DNA from 3 places in the Kitasatospora sp. NPDC002227 genome. Region 1 is predicted to be linked to each of the others. Evidence: predicted binding sites of a transcription regulator. Region 1 holds the regulator's gene; each other region holds the start of a gene.
The links. Region 1 encodes HrcA, which represses chaperone genes, less so after heat shock. Its sites were predicted from a motif close to TTNGCACTCNGNNNNNCNGAGTGCNAA; they were not measured.
Positions count from the first base shown of each region.

Region 2: a site for HrcA is predicted at 2,605-2,631, ahead of ABT095_RS33385 (FmdB family zinc ribbon protein). Genes of this name have one in related genera too.
Region 3: a site for HrcA is predicted at 1,910-1,936, ahead of groES (co-chaperone GroES). Genes of this name have one in related genera too.

Region 1 is NZ_JBEOWY010000008.1:230,280-234,370, reverse strand. Features, by position in the region: gene pspAB (PspA-associated protein PspAB) at 1-220, opposite strand, end outside; gene htpX (zinc metalloprotease HtpX) at 231-1,154, opposite strand; gene hrcA (heat-inducible transcriptional repressor HrcA) at 1,383-2,414, shown strand; gene dnaJ (molecular chaperone DnaJ) at 2,485-3,630, shown strand; gene ABT095_RS10455 (16S rRNA (uracil(1498)-N(3))-methyltransferase) at 3,706-4,091, shown strand, end outside.
Region 2 is NZ_JBEOWY010000058.1:14,554-18,644, reverse strand. Features, by position in the region: gene ABT095_RS33405 (sigma-70 family RNA polymerase sigma factor) at 1-804, shown strand, start outside; gene ABT095_RS33400 (hypothetical protein) at 936-1,139, shown strand; gene mscL (large conductance mechanosensitive channel protein MscL) at 1,216-1,632, opposite strand; gene ABT095_RS33390 (hypothetical protein) at 1,663-2,061, opposite strand; gene ABT095_RS33385 (FmdB family zinc ribbon protein) at 2,267-2,581, opposite strand; gene ABT095_RS33380 (MFS transporter) at 2,717-4,015, opposite strand.
Region 3 is NZ_JBEOWY010000007.1:216,384-220,474, reverse strand. Features, by position in the region: gene ABT095_RS09265 (polysaccharide deacetylase family protein) at 1-710, shown strand, start outside; gene ABT095_RS09260 (class I SAM-dependent methyltransferase) at 707-1,873, opposite strand; gene groES (co-chaperone GroES) at 2,080-2,385, shown strand; gene groL (chaperonin GroEL) at 2,492-4,091, shown strand, end outside.

The DNA.
Region 1 (4,091 bases):
CGCCGTTGGCGGTGTCGGCGTCGAGGAGGGCCCGGACCTGGCGTTGGACCTCGACGAAGGCGCCGCCCTCGACGGCGGCGAAGCAGACGGAGCCGAGGCCGGTGGGTTTGAAGCCGGCCGCGGCTTCGAGGGTCAGGGCGGCGGAGGGGATGCCGAAGAGCTGGTCCAGGTCGGGCTTGACGGGTTTGGTGCGGCCGAAGAGTGCGTCCAGGAATCCCATGAACCGATCCTCACTGGCCGAGTTCGGCCGAGATCTTGCCCAGCTGCGCCAGCCGCTTCTCCAGCGACGGGTGGGTGGACATCAGCTGGCCGGCGGCCTCCCGGGCGCTCAGCGCCGGGGCGAAGTAGAAGGCGTTGTAGGCCTGCGAGGCGCGCAGGTCCTTGCTGGGGATGGCGGCGATCTGGCCGGTCACCTTGGTGAGGGCCGAGGCGAGGGCGCTGGGCCGCCCGGTGAGCTGGGCGGCGGCGCGGTCGGCGGCCAGCTCGCGGTAGCGGGAGAGCAGCCGGGTGAGCAGGAAGCTGATCGCGTAGACCACCATGCTGACCAGCGGGATGACCAGCATCGCGATGGCCGCGTTCTGGTCGTTGCTGTTGCGGTTGTTGCCGCCGAACATGCCGCCGTAGAGGGCGATCCGGGTCATCATCCCGGCGAGCACGCCGAGGAACCCGGCCACCGTCATCACCGCCACGTCCCGGTGGGCGACGTGGGAGAGCTCGTGGGCGAGCACGCCCTCCAGCTCCTCGGGCTCCAGGCGCCGCAGCAGGCCGGTGGTCACGCAGACCACGGCGTTCTGCGGGTTGCGGCCGGTGGCGAAGGCGTTGGGCATGTCGTTGTCCGCGACGGCCACCCGGGGCTTTGGCATGTCGGCCAGGGCGCAGAGGCGGTCAACGGTGCCGTGCAGCTGCGGGTACTGCTCCGGGGTGACCTGGTGGGCGCCCATCGCCCGTTCGGTGATCTTGTCGCTGAACCAGAACTGGGCCACGAAGAGACCGCCCGAGATCAGCACGATCAGCGGCCAGGCCCCGCGCAGCAGGACGATCAGCACTCCGGTGAAGCCGACATAGAGCAGCCCGATGAAGAACATGGTCAGGACCATCCGGCTGGTGAGACCGCGGTCCGGGGCGAAGCGGGAGTGCTGGGGTGACGCCGACATCACTGCTCCTTCTCCGAGAAGTGCACAGATATCACTGTCTGTCTTCGATGCTGCCACCCCGCGACCCGCCGGGCACCGGCGAAGATCGGACGAGGATCACTCGGGCAGGCCGTTCCTGCGGTGGTGGGCGGGCCTTACACTGGCAGGTACGGTCCTGGCACTCTGCCTTCCTGAGTGCCAGAAGGAGTACCGACACCAGCTCAACGGACGAAGACGGAGGTGCGTGCCATGCTCAGCGAGCGGCCGTTGGACGACCGCAAGCTCGCGGTGCTACGCGCCATCGTGCAGGACTACGTCGGCACCGAGGAGCCGGTCGGCTCCAAGGCGCTGGTCGAGCGGCACAGCCTGGGTGTCTCCCCCGCCACGGTGCGCAACGACATGGCGGCGTTGGAGGAGGAGGGGTACATCCACCAGCCGCACACCAGCGCCGGGCGGATCCCCACCGACAAGGGCTACCGCCTGTTCGTCGACCGGCTGGCCGAGGTCAAGCCGATGAGCGCCCCCGAGCGCCGGGCCATCCGGCACTTCCTGGACGGCGCGGTCGACCTGGACGACACCGTCGCCCGGACGGTCCGGCTGCTCGCGCAGCTGACCAGGCAGGTCGCCGTGGTGCAGTACCCCTCGCTCTCCCGCTCCACCGTCCGGCACGTCGAGCTGGTCGCGCTGGCCCCGGCCAAGGTGATGCTGGTGCTGATCACCAACACCGGCCGGGTCGAGCAGCGGATGGTCGACTGCCCCGGCACGGTGGGCGAGACGGTCCTCGCGGACCTGCGGGCCAGGCTGAACGCCCGTGCGGGCGGCCAGCGGCTGCCCGACGTGCCGGCCCTCCTGGAGGACCTGCCGGCCGCCTTCGAGGCGCCCGACCGGCCGACCGTCACCACCGTGCTCGCCACCCTCTTCGAGACGCTCGCCGAGCAGAACGAGGAGCGGATCATGCTGGCCGGCACGGCGAACCTGACCAGGTTCGGCCATGACTTCCCGCTCACCATCCAACCGGTCCTGGAGGCCCTGGAGGAGCAGGTGGTGCTGCTGCGCCTGCTGGGTGAGACGCCCGACGCCGGAGTGACGGTGCGGATCGGCCGGGAGAACGACTACGAAGGACTCAATTCCACCTCGGTCGTGTCCGTCGGTTACGGTTCGGGCGACGAGAGCGTGGCGAAACTGGGCGTGATCGGCCCGACCCGGATGGACTACCCGGGCACAATGGGGGCGGTGCGTGCGGTGGCACGGTACGTGGGCCAGATCCTGGCCGAATCGTAGGAACCAACCGGGCCACCCGGCCCGGTGACCAGTCGCAGCACTTCAACAGGCGGAACAAGCGGAGCATTTGGTGGCCACGGACTACTACGCGGTACTCGGCGTCCGACGGGATGCGGGGCAGGACGAGATCAAGAAGGCGTTCCGGCGCCTTGCCCGTGAACTGCACCCGGACGTCAACCCGGACCCGAAGACGCAGGAGCGGTTCAAGGAGATCAACGCCGCCTACGAGGTGCTCTCCGACCCGGCCAAGCGCCAGGTCTACGACCTCGGTGGCGACCCGCTCTCCCCGAACGGTGGCGGCGGTGGCGCCGGGGGCTTCGGCGCGGGCGCGGCGGGCTTCGGCTTCTCCGACATCATGGACGCCTTCTTCGGCGCCGCAGCCGGCCAGCGCGGCCCGCGCTCGCGGACCCGCCGGGGCCAGGACGCCATGATCCGCCTGGAGATCAGCCTGGAGGAGGCCGCGTTCGGCACCACCAAAGAGCTCCAGGTCGACACGGCCGTCACCTGTACGACGTGTTCCGGCGAGGGCGCGGCCCCCGGCACCTCGGCGCAGACCTGTGACATGTGCCGCGGCAAGGGCGAGGTCTCCCAGGTGACCCGCTCCTTCCTCGGCAACGTGATGACCTCCCGCCCCTGCCCGCAGTGCCAGGGCTTCGGCACCGTCGTCCCGACCCCGTGCCCCGAGTGCGCCGGCGACGGCCGGGTGCGCGCGCGCCGCACCCTCACGGTCAAGATCCCGGCCGGTGTCGACAACGGCACCCGGATCCAGCTGGCCGGCGAGGGCGAGGTCGGCCCTGGTGGCGGCCCCGCCGGTGACCTCTACGTCGAGATCGCCGAGACCACCCACCCGACCTTCCAGCGGCGTGGCGACGACCTGCACTGCACGGTCACCATCCCGATGACGGCCGCGGCGCTCGGCACCCAGGTGCCGCTGACCACCCTGGACGGCGTCGAGGACGTGGACATCCGCCCGGGCACGCAGTCCGGCCAGTCCATCCCGTTGCACGGCCGGGGCATCACCCACCTGCGCGGCGGCGGCCGGGGCGACCTGATAGTGCATGTCGAGGTGCAGACCCCCACCAAGCTCGACCCCGAGCAGGAGGAGCTGCTGCGCCGCCTGGTCCTGCTGCGCGGCGAGGAGCGCCCCTCGGGCACCTTCGCCCCCGGCCAGCAGGGCCTGTTCTCCCGGCTGAAGGACGCCTTCAACGGGCGTTGATCCTTGCTGTTCCGGGCCCCCGCACCGACTGCCGGTGCGGGGGCTCCGTTCGTCCGACCTGTACTGAGGAGTGCCATGACCGCGCCCGTGTTCGTCGTCGAGACCGAGCGGCTGGCGGGGGCCGCGCCGGGCGCGGTGCTCCGGCTGGACGGCCCGGAGGGGCGGCACGCGGCCGCCGTGAAGCGGCTGGAACCCGGGGAGGCCGTCACGCTGGCGGACGGCGCCGGGCGCGGCGTGCACGGGACGGTCGCGGCCGTGCACGGCAAGGACGCGCTGGACGTGCTTGTCGCCGAGGTCCGGGAGGAGCCGGTGGCGGCGGCCCGGATCGTGGTCGTCCAGGCGCTGCCCAAGGGCGACCGGGGCGAGCTGGCCGTCGAGACGATGACCGAGGTCGGCGTCGACGTCGTCATCCCCTGGGCGGCCTCCCGCTGCATCACCCAGTGGAAGGGCGACCGGGGCGC
Region 2 (4,091 bases), on a different contig from region 1:
GGTGTCTACGCCCAGCACCTGCTGGACGAGGGCCCCCTGCCCGAGGGGGCGCAGCGTGAGGAGCTGGAGGCGATAGCCGAGGACGCCGAGCGCGCCAAGGACGTCTTCATCCGCTCCAATCTCCGGCTGGTGGTTGCGGTCGCCCGGCGGTACCCGCGCAGCGGGCTGCCCCTGCTCGACCTCATCCAGGAGGGCAACGCCGGCCTGGTGCGCGCGGTCGAGAAGTTCGACTACGCGAAGGGCTTCAAGTTCTCCACCTACGCGACATGGTGGATCAGGCAGGCGATCACCCGCTCGATCGCCGACCAGTCGCGCACCATCCGGCTGCCCGTCCACCTGGTGGAGGAGCTGGGCCGGATCCGCCGGGTGCAGCGGGAGAAGGCCAAGGAGCTGGGGCGGGAGCCGGATCCGGCCGAGGTGGCGGCCGAGCTCGACACCACCGAGCAGCGGGTCAAGGACGTGCTGGACTGGGCGCGTGACCCGGTCAGCCTGAACATGTCGGTGGACGACGAGGGCGAGACCCAGTTCGGTGACCTGGTGGAGGACACCGGAGCGACCTCCCCGGAGGACGCCGTGCTGGTGATGCTGCGCCGTGAGGAGCTGGACGACCTGATCGGCCGCCTGGACGACCGGACGGCCTCGATCATCCGCTCCCGCTACGGGATGGAGGACGGCCGCGAGCGGACGCTCACCGAGGTCGGCAAGCAGCACGGGCTGACTCGGGAGCGGATCCGGCAGATCGAGAAGCACGCCCTGGCGGAGCTGAAGAAGATCGCGGACCACTCGGGCTTCGAGGCGGCCTGACCGGTGCGCGGGGCGAGCGGGAGTGGTGGGAGCCCTGGCGGTTGGCCGGGGCTCCTCGCCGTTTCCCGGCGGCGGGAGAGGGCCGCCTACCCTGGGAGGGTCGGAGCAGGACGGACGTGGGAGCGGGACGGATGAACGAGCGGGACGAACCGGCGCAGCAGGCCGACCAGGGCGAGCAGGCCCGGAAGAAGGCCGCGCTGGTCTTCGGCGACCCGCTGGACCGGCAGAGCGGTGACGACACCGACCGGGGCTGGGGCGAGGGCCAGGGCACGGCCGCCGGCGGCCGGGGGCTGGACTGGTACCTGAGCCAGCGGCCGCCGCACCACGGGGAGTGAGGCGGCCGGGACGGGGACGGCGGACAGAAGCGGGAACGGGGGCAGGGACGGCGGGCGGGGGGCGGGAGCCGGGCTCTCAGCCCTGCCGGACCAGCGCGTCGCGGATCTCGGTGAGCAGCACGACCTCCTGGGCCTCCGCCTCGGCGGCGACCTCCTCGACGGTCTTGCGGTTGGCCATGTAGTGCTTCATGGGGACGATCAGGGCGAAGTAGACGACGGCGGCGGTGATCAGGAACTGCAGGGCCGCGCTCAGCACCGAGCCCCACAGGATGTAGACGCCGGAAGTGACGTGGCCGGTCTCGTCCATGGCGCAGGGGCCCTTGAGGCAGGACGAGTACGAGGCCAGGTCCTCGCTTCCGAAGAGGCCGACGATGGGGTCGATGACGCCCTTCACGAAGGCGTTGACGATGTTGGTGAAGGCCGCGCCGATGACGACGGCGACGGCGAGGTCGATGACATTGCCGCGGAGCAGGAATTCCTTGAAGCCCTTCATGCCGCGCTGAACGACGAACCACGGGAGTGGTCACGGGTGAATCCGACGGCGTCTGGTTGACGCCTCGGACTGGCCGCTCCCCGCCCCCGGCAGCAGGGCGGCGCCAGGGGCGAACCCGGCCTCCGGGGCTGTGGGCGCGGGGGTGACGGCAGCCGTGGCGGCCGCCGGGGAGGCCCGCAGCGGTGGCAGCGGGCCGTGCCGCAGGGGCCCGGCGGTCAGCGAGGTGGAGGCGGCCAGCAGCCCGGCCACCACCACGCCCGGTCGGTGCCGGACGGCCTGCTGCAGTCGGTGCCGCCCGCCCGCACCGCGCCGGATCGGCGCGAAGTCGGGCACCGCCCGCCGGGGTGGGACGGCCGGCTCCGGATCGGGGGCCACCGCCCGGGCCCGCTGCTGCGGGGGACGCTCTCCGAACTGCGTAGTGCTGGTCATGGCTGGGGCACCGCCTCCGGTCGGCCGGCACGGGCCCGGCCGGGCCCGCGGGACCAGGGTGCGCCGAAGGCCCCCGGTCCGGCAGAAATACCCCCAGCCTGTGGATAACCCCGGGGCTGTGGACAACGCATGTCACCCGCAGGGGTGAAACAGCACGCAACAGGGCCCGGCACCGAGAAGGTGCCGGGCCCTGTGAAGCCTGTGCTCAGCTCGCGGAGCTGGTGCCCGTGCTGCTCGAGGAGGCCGCCGGAGCGGGGGCCGGGGCGGCGGGCGCCGAAGCGGCCGAGGAGGAGCCGGAGGAGCCGGACGAGCCCGAGGAGGCGCTCACCGAGCTGGTCGAGGAGGACCGGCTGTCGGTGCGGTAGAAGCCCGAGCCCTTGAAGACCACGCCCACGGCCGAGAAGACCTTGCGGAGCTTCCCCTGGCAGTCCGGGCAGGTGGTCAGCGCGTCGTCGGTGAACTTCTGCACCGCCTCCAGGCCGTTGCCACACTCGGTGCACTGGTACTGGTACGTGGGCACTTGTCTTCCTCCTGCACTTCCCCCTGGCACTCTCGCCTGATGAGTGCTAACGACGGTCAATGATGCGGCATTCCGCCACCCGGAGTCCAGCGCCCCAGGTGTGAGATACCCCCGCCCGGCGCCGGGCCGAGCGATTCACCCCTTGGCGGCACCCACCAGCTGGGCGCCCTGGGCGGCCCCGCCCCGGGCCACCGTGCGGCCGGCCTTGGCGGGCGGCGTCAGCAGGTGCCGCAGCGAGATCAGCGCGGCCAGGCCGAGCCCGGCCCCGGCGATCGGGACCAGGAAGCCGGCCCAGGCGCCGTGCCCGTCGATCAGCTGCCCGGCGACGGTGGAGCCGGCCGCCAGGCCGAGGCCGATCGCACCGGTCAGCCAGGTGAACGCCTCGGTCTTGGCGCCGTCGGCGACCAGCGACTCGACCAGCGTGTAGCCGGTGATCAGGGTGGGCGCGATGGCCAGGCCGCAGACCAGGCCGGCCACGGCCAGCGCGGTCAGGTCGGGCATCGCCCACAGGGTCGAGCAGCCGAGCACCAGGAGCGCGTAGCTGCCGAGCATCCGCTGCCGGGCCGAGCGCCGCCAGGCGACCATTCCGTACAGCACGCCGGCCAGCATGGAGCCGCCCGCGAAGATGCCGTAGACGGTGCCGCTCACGCCCGGCTGGCCGACCGCCTCCGCGAAGGCGGTGACGGAGACCTGCATGGCGCCGAAGACGGTGCCGACCCCGAGGAAGGAGCCCGCGAGCAGGCGCACGCCCGGGGAGGAGAGCGCCGAGACGCGCTCGGCGCCGGCCGTCCGAGGGTGCTGGGCGGGGGCGGTGCGGCGCTGGGCCGCGAAGGCCAGGCCGCCGAGCACGGTCAGCGCGGCCTCGCCGATCAGGCCGGCGGCCGGGGTGACGGTGGTGGCGATCGCGGTGGCGAGCACCGGGCCGACGACGAAGGTGAACTCGTCGGTGACGGACTCGAAGGCGAAGGCGGTGTTCAGCTTCTGCGGGGAATCACTCGACAGCTTGGCCACCCAGCGGGCCCGCACCATCGCGCCGATCTGCGGCACGCTCGCCCCGGCGGGGGCGGCGGCCAGGAAGAGCGTCCAGACCGGGGCGTGCCCGAGCGCCAGCGCGATCAGCGCGCCGACCGACAGGGCGTGCACGGCGACGCTCGGCAGCAGTACGGCGGCCTGGCCGTACCGGTCGGCCAGCCGGCCGGTCTGCGGGCCGACGAAGGCCTGGGCGACGGCGGAGACCGCGGCGACCGCACCGGCGGTGCCGTAGGAGCCGTGGGTGTCGAAGACCAGCAGCACGATGCCCAGGCTCAGCATGGCGTAGGGCAGGCGGGCGGCGAAGGCGGGGACCAGGAACGTCCAGGCGCCGGGGGTGCGGAGCAGGGCACCGTAGCCGACACGGGTGGGGGCGGGGGTTTCGACCGGGGCGGGGGCCGTCACGGTCGGTCCTTCCTGCTGCCTGGTAGCGCGGACGGGGTGTGGGTGGCCCCGACGGCGCCGAGAGTCGTCCTCTCGC
Region 3 (4,091 bases), on a different contig from region 1:
ACGGCGCCGCCTCGGCGGCGGCCTGGAAGAAGTGGGGCCTGCAGCCGCTGGCGCCCGCCCCGGCGGCGCCCGCGGACAAGCCGGTCAAGCTGGCGAAGACCGGCCAGGTGCCGGTCTTCAGCGATGTGCCGACGAAGGACAAGGTCGTCTTCGTGACGATCGACGACGGCGCCGAGAAGGACCCGAAGTTCGTCGAGATGCTGACGGACCTCAAGGTGCCGATCTCGATGTTCCTGACCAAGGACATCGTCAAGGAGAACTACGGCTACTTCAAGCCGCTGCAGGCCCTCGGCAACCACATCCAGAACCACACCGTGGACCACCCGCAGATGAGCAAGGTCTCGGCGGCGAAGTCGAAGAGCGAGGTCTGCGACGACCAGACCGCGCTCACCCAGCAGTACGGCACCCCGCCGCTGCTCTTCCGCCCGCCGTACGGCGACGGCGCCAACACCGCGCAGCTCAACACCTCGGTGCAGGAGTGCGGCCCGCGGGCGATCGTGCTCTGGCGCGAGTCGATGCAGATCCACGACATGCAGTACCAGGCGGCCGACAAGAAGCTGAAGCCCGGCGACATCATCCTGGCCCACTTCCGCGGCCCGAAGGACCTCAAGGGCGAGACCATGACGGCGATGTTCGGCGAACTGCTCGCCCGCATCCAGGAGCAGGGCTTCGCCGTGGCGCGCCTGGAGGACTACATCCAGGCCCCCTAGGCGGGCTGACCGAGCATCATGAGGTGGCCGTTGCCGAGGCGGCTCAGAATCACCGTCACCGTGTTCGGCCCGCTCGGCTTGAGCTGGCGGCGCAGCTCCTCGGGGGTGACGCCGATGCCGCGCTTCTTGATGACGACCGTGCCGACCTGCCGCTCGCGCAGCAGCGCCTTGAGCTTCTTGACGTTGTACGGGAGCACGTCGGTGAGCTCGTAGGCGTGCGCGAGCGGGGTCGGCACCAGCCGGTCGGAGGTCAGGTAGGCGATCATCGGGTCGATCAGCCGGCCGCCGACCGTCTCGGCGATCTCCGGCAGCAGCCGGGCCCGGATGGCGGCGCCGTCCGGCTCGTACAGGTAGCGGCCGACCGGGCCGGGCTCGGGGTCGGGCCGGGTGCCGCCCGCCAGGGTGTGCGGGCCGGGCAGCAGGGTGGCCCGGTACCGGCCCGGCGCGTCGGTGCCGAACCAGATGACGGCCTCCTTGACCTCGCCGTGGTCGGAGACCCACTCGGCCTCGGCCTCCTGGGGCACGGCCTCGTGCGGGATGCCGGGGGCCACCTTGAGGGCGCCGTACGGGGTGCGGCGGGCGGCCGCCAGGGCCCAGGAGAGCGGCGGCGAGTACGCCTCGGGGTCGAAGACCCGGCCCCGGCCGGTGCGGCGGGCCGGGTCGGTGAAGACGGCGTCGTAGCCGGTGACGTCGACCTCCGTGACGTCCGCCTCGCGGACCTCGATCAGCTCCGACAGGCCGAGGGCCGCCGCGTTGGCCTCGGCCACGGCGCAGGTCAGCGGGTCGCGGTCGACGGCGAGCACGGCGACCCCGGCGCGGGCCAGCGCGATCGCGTCGCCGCCGATCCCGCAGCACAGGTCGGCCAGACGCTTCACCCCGAGCGCGCCGAACCGCCGCGCGCGCCACTCGGCCACCGAGCGCCGGGTGGCCTGCTCGACGCCGTTCGGGGTGAAGTACATCGCGGCGGCGTCCGCGCCGAACTTCGCGGCGGCACGCTGGCGCAGCCGGGCCTGGGCGAGCGCGGCGGAGACCAGCTCGGCCGGGTGCTCGCGCCGCAGCCGGGTGGCCAGCGCCAGCTCCTGCCCGGGGTCGAAGTCACGCAGCTCGGCAAGGAGGCGCTGCCCCTGGTCGGTCAGCAGGGCCCGGAACGGTTCGATCTCCACGCGCCCATTGTCGCCGGAAGCGAAACGGGCGCGCCGTTGGCACTCTGGTTGACTGAGTGCTAACCGCGCCCTATGGTCGTTCCTGGCACTCCCCACCGGGTGAGTGCTAACGCGACCGAGTGCCCCTGACCCCCGCGACGGCAGGTGCCGGCAGGTCGCCCCTTACCTGAAGAACAACCCCGTAATCTCCGAAGGGGAACTCGGACGTGACCACCGCCAGCAAGGTTGCCATCAAGCCGCTTGAGGACCGCATCGTGGTCCAGCCGCTCGAAGCCGAGACCACCACGGCCTCCGGCCTGGTTATCCCGGACACCGCGAAGGAGAAGCCCCAGGAGGGCGTCGTCCTGGCCGTCGGCCCGGGCCGCTTCGAGGACGGCCAGCGTCTGCCGCTCGACGTCACCGTCGGCGACATCGTCCTGTACTCCAAGTACGGCGGCACCGAGGTCAAGTACAACGGCGAGGAGTACCTCGTCCTCTCGGCCCGCGACGTTCTGGCCATCGTCCAGAAGTAAGCGGCACCAGTCGTAACCAGCCCGCCCCGGATCTCTCTGTCAGCACTGACAAGGGGCCGGGGCGTGGTTGTTGGCTCACGTTTCGATCCCTAAGGAAGCATCAGACATGCCGAAGATCCTTCAGTTCGACGAGGACGCCCGCCGCTCGCTGGAGCGCGGTGTCAACAAGCTGGCCGACACCGTCAAGGTGACCATCGGCCCCAAGGGCCGCAACGTCGTCATCGACAAGAAGTTCGGCGCGCCGACCATCACCAACGACGGTGTGACCATCGCCCGCGAGGTCGAGCTCGACGACCCGTACGAGAACCTCGGCGCGCAGCTGGTCAAGGAGGTCGCCACCAAGACCAACGACGTCGCGGGTGACGGCACCACCACCGCCACCGTGCTGGCCCAGGCCCTGGTTAACGAGGGTCTGCGCAACGTCGCCGCCGGCGCCGGCCCGGCCGCCCTGAAGAAGGGCATCGACAAGGCCGTCGCCGCCGTCTCCGAGCACCTGCTCTCGGTCGCCCGCGAGATCGAGGGCAAGGACGACGTCGCCGCCGTCGCCTCCCTCTCCGCGCAGGACCCGCAGGTCGGCGAGCTGATCGCCGAGGCGATCGACAAGGTCGGCAAGGACGGTGTCATCACCGTCGAGGAGTCGAACACCTTCGGCGTGGAGCTGGGCTTCACCGAGGGCATGCAGTTCGACAAGGGCTACCTCTCGCCGTACTTCGTCACCGACGCGGAGCGTCAGGAGGCGGTCCTGGAGGACCCGTACATCCTGATCAACCAGGGCAAGATCTCCTCGATCCAGGACCTGCTCCCGCTGCTCGAGAAGATCCTGCAGGGCGGCGCCTCGCGCCCGCTGCTGATCATCGCCGAGGACGTGGACGGCGAGGCGCTCTCCACCCTGGTCGTCAACAAGATCCGTGGCACCTTCAACGCCGTGGCCGTCAAGGCCCCCGGCTTCGGTGACCGCCGCAAGGCGATCCTCGGTGACCTCGCCGTCCTCACCGGCGGCACCGTCATCTCCGAGGAGGTCGGCCTCAAGCTCGACCAGGCCGGTCTGGACGTGCTGGGCTCCGCCCGCCGCGTGACCATCACCAAGGACGAGACCACCGTCGTCGACGGCGCCGGTGACACCGAGGCCGTCGCGGGCCGCGTCGCCCAGATCAAGGGCGAGATCGCCAACACGGACTCGGACTGGGACCGCGAGAAGCTGCAGGAGCGCCTGGCGAAGCTCGCCGGCGGCGTCTGCGTCATCCGCGTCGGTGCCGCCACCGAGGTCGAGCTCAAGGAGCGCAAGCACCGCCTCGAGGACGCCATCTCGGCGACCCGCGCCGCGGTCGAGGAGGGCATCGTCGCCGGTGGTGGCGCCTCCCTCGTGCACGCCCAGAAGGTGCTCGACGGTGGCCTGGGCCTCTCGGGCGACGAGGCGACCGGTGTCGCCGTCGTCCGCAAGGCGCTCGCCGAGCCGCTGCGCTGGATCGCCCAGAACGCCGGCCTCGAGGGCTACGTCATCACCTCCAAGGTCGCGGAGATGGAGGCCGGTCAGGGCTTCAACGCCGCCACCGGCGAGTACGGCGACCTGGTGAAGGCCGGCGTCATCGACCCGGTCAAGGTCACCCGCTCGGCCCTGGAGAACGCCGCCTCCATCGCCTCGCTGCTGCTCACCACCGAGACCCTCGTGGTCGAGAAGCCCGCCGAGGAGGAGGCCGGCGCCGGTC